Geothrix sp. 21YS21S-2: one gene and its partner. The protein of the gene in region 1 interacts with the protein of each later gene in a pairwise test. Links are inferred from orthologs where the notes say so. Each region holds a gene or a part of one and is shown on either strand. Other genes may lie near its edges.

The links.
Region 2: the proteins of RAH40_RS19885 (region 1) and RAH40_RS17865 interact in binary tests that used the Escherichia coli proteins (3 or more experiments, as listed by UniProt). The link is inferred for Geothrix sp. 21YS21S-2 from one-to-one orthologs.

Annotation. Positions count from the first base shown.
Region 1 is NZ_CP132910.1:4,505,200-4,508,502, reverse strand. What follows is about bases 25-3,016. They hold RAH40_RS19885 (aminopeptidase P family protein), read left to right. Parts: upstream 25-831; coding sequence 832-2,202; downstream 2,203-3,016. Other genes in these bases: RAH40_RS19875 (glycyl-radical enzyme activating protein), read left to right, coding at 2,867-3,016; RAH40_RS19880 (GntR family transcriptional regulator), read left to right, coding at 2,205-2,870; RAH40_RS19890 (hypothetical protein), read right to left, coding at 590-724; RAH40_RS19895 (LysR family transcriptional regulator), read right to left, coding at 25-517. Outside these bases: more of RAH40_RS19895, read right to left, coding at 1-24; more of RAH40_RS19875, read left to right, coding at 3,017-3,303.
Region 2 is NZ_CP132910.1:4,040,855-4,044,026, forward strand. What follows is about bases 299-3,159. They hold RAH40_RS17865 (aminoacyl-histidine dipeptidase), read left to right. Parts: upstream 299-920; coding sequence 921-2,399; downstream 2,400-3,159. Other genes in these bases: pyrR (bifunctional pyr operon transcriptional regulator/uracil phosphoribosyltransferase PyrR), read right to left, coding at 299-737; RAH40_RS17870 (hypothetical protein), read right to left, coding at 2,445-3,092; RAH40_RS17875 (response regulator), read right to left, coding at 3,097-3,159. Also shown: RAH40_RS17855 (aspartate carbamoyltransferase catalytic subunit), read right to left, coding at 1-189; more of pyrR, read right to left, coding at 192-298; more of RAH40_RS17875, read right to left, coding at 3,160-3,172. UniProt on the Escherichia coli protein: Dipeptidase with broad substrate specificity. Requires dipeptide substrates with an unblocked N-terminus and the amino group in the alpha or beta position.

The DNA of each region.
Region 1 (3,303 bases):
GCTGCGGGGGCACCGCCAGCACCAGGTCGTCCCGGAAGAGGGCCTGGGTCTCCAGGTCCCGGTGGCTGGGCGCATAGGAGAGGAAGCCGAAATCCAGGTCCTGGTCCAGGAGGGCCGTGGGGATCCCGGAGGCCGGACACTGCACCAGCTCGATCTTGGCGTGCGGGTGGTCCAGACGGAAGCCCTCGATGAGGGACGGCAGGAGGTAGTCGCACAGGAGCCCGTTGGCCGCAAGGCGGAGCACCCCGCGCTTGCCGTTGCGGCGCTCCGCCATGGTCTTGACCGCCCCGTCCCACAGGTGGAGCATGCGCCCGGCGTAGGACACCAGCGCCGAGCCGGCCCCCGTGAGCACCGCGCGCCGGGAGGTGCGGTCCAGGAGCTGCACCTCGAAGGTCTCCTCCAGGCGCCGGATGGCCTGGCTCACGGCGGGCTGGGAGCGGTTGAGCTTCTCGGCGACGCGGGAGAAGCTCCCCTCCTCGGCGAGGCACACCAGGATCTCGAGATCGGACAGGTTCATGGAGGACTCCAGAACGAAAAAGCCCCGCGACCTTTGGGGTGCGGGGCGGAAGGGGTGAACTGGTTCTGCTGGCTAGATGGCCCCCGCCCCGTGGTCAATAATTACGACCACCGACAGGTTGCTAAGGGCGAGGACGGTCCCGAGCGCGCGGACGCCGGCCAAACCGGCGTGGCCGGCGGCGGGGGCGAAGGTGCGGGACATGGTCATCATTGATTTCAACTAGAAACAGGGTGCAATGGCGATGTCAAGGGTTCCGTGCAGGGAGCGATTTGAAATCTGATATATTAGATATCAGCTTTCCTCTGGAGTCCCCCATGCCCGGTTCCCTTCCCTGCGCGGAGCGCCGCAACCGCCTCAAGGCGCAGATTCCCTCGGGCATCCTGCTCCTCCTCGGCAACGAGGAGAGCCCCATGAACTACGCCGACAACGCCTTCCCGTTCCGGCAGGACAGCACCTTCCTCTATTTCACGGGCGTGGACCGCCCGGGCTTCGCGGCCATCCTGGACCTGGACGAGGACCGCGCCACCCTGTTCGGGGACGACTGCACCCTGGACGACATCGTGTGGATGGGGCCCCAACCCCTGGTGCGGGACCTCGCCGACGCCGCCGGCATCGCCTTCACCGCCCCCGCAGCGGCCCTGAAGGAGCACCTCTGCCGGGCCCAGGCCTCCGGGCGTCCCGTGCACATCCTGCCTCCCTACCGGGCCGAACACCACCTGCGCCTCCTCGAGGGCCTGGGCCCCCGCGCCCCCCAGCCCTCGGCGGCCTTCATCCGCGCCGTGGCGGAACTGCGCATCCGGAAGTCCCCCGCCGAGGTCGAGGAGATCGAACGCGCCGTGGACACCTCGGTGCGCATGCACCTGGAGGCCATGGCCATGGCCCGCCCCGGCATGCGGGAGGCCGAGATCATGGGCCGCGTCACCGACATCGCCCTGGCCGCCGGCGGCGGGCTCTCCTTCCCCGTCATCGCCACCGTCCGGGGCGGCGTGCTGCACAACCACCACTACGGCAACACCCTGGAGAGCGGCCAGCTCTTCCTCCTGGACGCGGGCGCGGAGACGGCGGGCCACTACGCCGGGGACCTGTCCAGCACCTTCCCCGTGGACCGCGCGTTCACCGCGCGCCAGCGGGACATCCACGACCTGGTCCTCGGGGCCTTCCTGGCCGCGGAGGGGGCGCTGCGCCCGGGCATCGACTTCAGGGAGGTCCATCTCCTGGCCTGCCGGACCCTCGCGGCCGGCCTCAAGGACCTGGGACTGATGAAGGGAGACGTCGAGGACGCCGTGGACCAGGGGGCCCACGCCCTCTTCTTCCCCTGCGGGCTGGGGCACCTCATGGGCCTGGACGTGCACGACATGGAGAATCTGGGCGAAACCCTGGTGGGCTACGAGGGCCGGCCCCGCAGCACCCAGTTCGGCCTGAAGTCCCTGCGCCTGGCCCGGGAGCTCCAGGAGGGCTTCGTCCTCACGGTGGAGCCCGGCATCTACTTCATGCCCGAGCTGACGGAGCGCTGGCGCGCCGAGGGCCGCTTCAGGGACTTCATCGACTACGGCGCCCTGGAGGCCTACGCGGGCTTCGGCGGCCTGCGCATCGAGGAGGACTTCCTGGTGACCGCCACCGGAGCCCGCCGCCTGGGCCCGCCCAAGCCCCGCACCGCCCTCGAGATCGAAGCGGCCCGGGGGTGACCATGGCCATCGTCGCGAAGTCCCTGCGGGAACAGGTCTACGACCACCTGAAGGCCGAGCTCAAGTCGGGCGCGCTGACCAGCTCGGCCTTCCTGGACCTCAACCGCCTCGCCGCGGAACTGGGGGTGAGCCGGACCCCGCTGCGGGACGCCCTTATCCAGCTCGAGGCCGAGGAGTTCGTCACCATCTCCCCCCGCCGGGGGGTATCGGTGCGGGCCCTGGACGCCACGGACATCAAGGAGATCTACCAGCTGGTGGGGGCCCTGGAAGCCAGCGCCGTGCTGGCCTCGGCGCCCCTGGGCCCCGGGGACCTCGCCCGGCTCCGGGAGCTGGACCGGCTGGCCACCGCGGCCGTGGAAGCCGGGGACTGGCACGCCTACTACGCCCACAACTACGCGTTCCACGACTTCTTCCTGGAGCGCCAGGGGAACCGGCGCATCACCGCCCTGGTCCACCTGAAGAAGCAGCAGCTCTACGACTGGAGCCGGAAGTTCGAGCGGATCCACACCAGCTGGGAGAACAGCGGCCTGCGGGAGCACGAGGAGATGGTCGACCTCCTGGAAAAGGGCCGGTTCGAGGACGCGGCGGCCTACCTCCGGGACGTGCACTGGGGCTTCAAGGTGCAGGAGGCCTTCGTCAACCAGGTCTACTTCCAGGAGCGCGCGTGAAGGGACGGGTCTTCAACATCCAGCGTTTCTCCCTCCACGACGGCCCGGGCCTGCGCACCACCGTGTTCATGAAAGGCTGCCCCCTGGACTGCGCCTGGTGCCACAACCCCGAGAGCCAGTCCCCCTGCCGGGAGGCGGTGCTCCAGGAGGGCCTGTGCATCCGGTGCGGCACCTGCGGCCCCTTCCCGGAGGACGCCAAGGCCGAAGCCTGCCCCACCGGCGCGCGCCGCATGCTGGGCCGGGACGTGGAGGTGGAGGAGCTGGTGGAGGAGGTGCTGCGGGACCGCATCTTCTTCGACGAGTCCGGCGGGGGCGTCACATTCTCGGGCGGCGAGCCCCTGCTCCAGGCCGCGTTCGTGGGGGCGGCCCTGGCCGCGCTGCGGGCCCGGGGCGTGCATACGGCCCTGGACACCTGCGGCCTGCCCGCAGGGCG
Region 2 (3,172 bases), 460 kb from region 1 along the record:
GCGCGTCGAGTTCTCGAAGAAGAGGTTCACGATCAGGCGCTTGCGCAGGGCGGGGACGATCTTGATCTCGGGGCGCTCGCAGACCTCCTCGAAGGCGCGGGCCTGGTCGAGGATGGCCGAGATGTCCTGGGGGCTCAGGGGCTCGATGCCCAGCAGGTGGCGGTGGGGGAAGCGGTAGGTCTGGGGCATGGCTAGTTCCGGCTCTCGAGGAGGACGGCGTCCTCGCCGTCCACGTCCTTCATGTGGACCGATACCCGGTTGGTCATGGCCACGTCCATCTTGATGCCCACGAACTCGGCCTGGATGGGCAGTTCGCGGCCGCCGCGGTCCACCAGCACCGCCAGCCACACCCGCTTGGGGCGGCCGTGGTCCAGCAGGGCGTCCAGCGCGGCCCGGATGGTGCGCCCGGTGAAGAGCACGTCGTCCACCAGGATCACGGAGCGGTCCTTGAGGCTGAAGGGGATCTCGGTGGGGCGGACGATGGGGCTTCCCGCCAGCTCCGAGAGGTCGTCCCGGTACAGGGCGATGTCCAGGACGCCCAGGGGGATCTCCTTCTGGAGGTTGGACTCCAGCATGGTCTTGAGGCGCTCGGCCAGGTACAGGCCCCGGGTGCGGATGCCCAGGAGGGCGATGGAGGCGTCGCTGCCGAACACGGCGGAGATCTCGCGGCACAGGCGCTGGAGATGGACCTCCATCTGCTTGGCGTCCAGCAGGCATGGGGCGTTCGCTTGGGGCATCGGGGGCTCCTGGGTGGTAGCTCGGGTTCCAGTGTATCGGAACTGCGGGGGGGCTCCGGTCCCGGGGAGGCGAAAAGGCGACGAAATGAGCTTGGTCACCGCCTTTGTTTGCTACCCTTTGGGGGAAATCGAATCAGCGGCGGACCGAAGGTCCCCAACGGACGCAACCCACGGAGGCAAGTCATGGAAAATGTCATGGAATCCAAGGCCCAGACGGACCTTGGCACCCTCGAACCCGCCGGCCTCTGGAAGTACTTCCTGGCCCTGTCGAAGATCCCCCGCGGCTCCAAGAACGAGGCCGCCGCCGCCCAGTGGGTGGCCGACCAGGCCCAGGCCCTGGGCTGCACCGTGGTCCGCGACGCCGTGGGCAACGTCATCATCAGCAAGAAGGCCGCCCCCGGACGCGAGGGCGCGCCCATGACGGCCCTCCAGGCCCACGTGGACATGGTCTGCGAGAAGAACGAGGCCACGAAGCACGACTTCCTCAAGGACCCCATCGCCCTGCGGCGGGACGGCGACCGCCTCCTGGCCACGGGCACCACCCTGGGCGCGGACAACGGCATCGGCGTGGCCGCCGCCCTGGCGGTGCTGGAATCGACCACCATCAAGCACGGCCCCCTGGAAGTGCTCGTGACCATCGACGAGGAGACCGGCCTCACCGGCGCCGGCGGCCTCGCGGAGGGGATCCTCAAGGCCCAGTACCTCCTGAACCTCGACAGCGAGGAGGAGGGGGACCTCACCATCGGCTGCGCCGGCGGCATCGACACCATGGCCACGAAGAAGGTCGCGCTGCGCCCCGCCACAGCGGGCAAGGCCCCCTTCCGCCTGAAGGTCCTCGGCCTCAAGGGCGGCCACTCCGGCGTGGAGATCCACCAGGGCCGCGGCAACGCGCTGCGCATCCTGGCCGGCGTCCTGTGGAGCCTGGCGCCCCGCTTCGGCCTGGAGCTGGCGTCGCTGGCCGGCGGCAACAAGCGCAACGCCATCCCCCGCGAGGCTTCCGCCGTCTTCTTCCTGGACCCGGCCCGCCTCGAGGAGTTCCAGGTGGCGGTCAAGGGGCTGGAGCAGGACTACCGCTCGGCCCTGGGCGCCTTCGATCCGGGCCTCGCCATGGCGGTGGAGCCCAGGGCCGACGCCCCGGCCCAGGTCATGGAGGACCGCGACGCCCGCGCTGTCGTGAACTTCCTCTACACCGTCGCCCACGGCGTCGAGTCCAACAGCCCCGACATCGAGGGCCTGGTGCAGACCTCCACGAACCTCGCCATCATCTCCACCACGGGCGACACCATCGAGATCTCCACCAGCCAGCGCAGCTCGATCGCCAGCGCCAAGATCGACATGGCCAACCGCATCTCGGCCTCCTGCGAGCTCGCGGGCTTCACCGCCAAGCGCGGCGACGGCTACCCGGGCTGGAAGCCCGATCCCAAGGCCGCCCTGGTCAAGGTGGTCAACGCCGTGCACGAGAAGACCTTCGGCAGGCCCATGGCCATCAAGGCCATCCACGCGGGCCTGGAGTGCGGCCTCATCGGCGAGAAGTACCCCGGCATGCAGATGGTCTCCTTCGGCCCCAGCATGTGGGACGTGCACACCCCCGACGAGAACGTGAGCATCGCCTCCGTGGGCAACTTCTGGACCCTGCTCGTGGCCGTGCTGGAAAACGTCTAGGACCGTCGGACCTGGAGAAAGGGCCGCCTCCGGGCGGCCCTTTTCCTAGGCGGTGATCAGCGCCCGGATCTCGTCGTTGCCGAACTCCGACGTGCACGCGATCAGCACGGCGCAGTGGCCGGGCTGGCTCGGGGGGAGCTCCACCTTGGTGAGGAACTGGCCTTCGGAGTCGGTGCGGCCGGTGGTGAGGGTGGTGGCCTTCTTGAGGCTGGAGATGAGGCGGATCGTCACGTCGGCGCCGGGCACGGGGTTCTGGCTCACGCAGAGACGGGCCCGGATGCGGATCTGGAACAGCTCCCCGAACTTCGGGAGCATGGGCTCGTCCAGCACCATCTCGAGGGTGTCGGTGTCGCCCTCCTGCTGGAGGTACTCCAGGATGGCCTGGTCCAGGGGCTTGTCGTTGAAGACGCTGCGCTCGGCGAGGAGGGGGTCGTTGGGCGTGGCGTCGTACTTGCCGTTCTTGATGTCCCGGATCACGGACTTGTGCTGGTCGTCCATGCGGGCCTGGATGCTGCTCTCCTGCAGGGGGAACTCGGCCAGCAGGTCCTCGTAGGTGCCCCGGTAGCTGTCCAGGATCTCGCCGCCCACGTAGATGAGGGTTTCGATCTTGGGGTTGGCCAGGCCCTTGTCCTCGGTCTGCACGTGGAAGATCCGGTTGCCGTGGCGGACGTCGGTGTTGTAGCCGGTGATCATCGGGTCAGTTCCGGTGGAGCCGGTCGGCCAGTTCGGGCATGACCTCCCAGGCGATCTCCCGGAGGGCCTGGTCGCCCAGC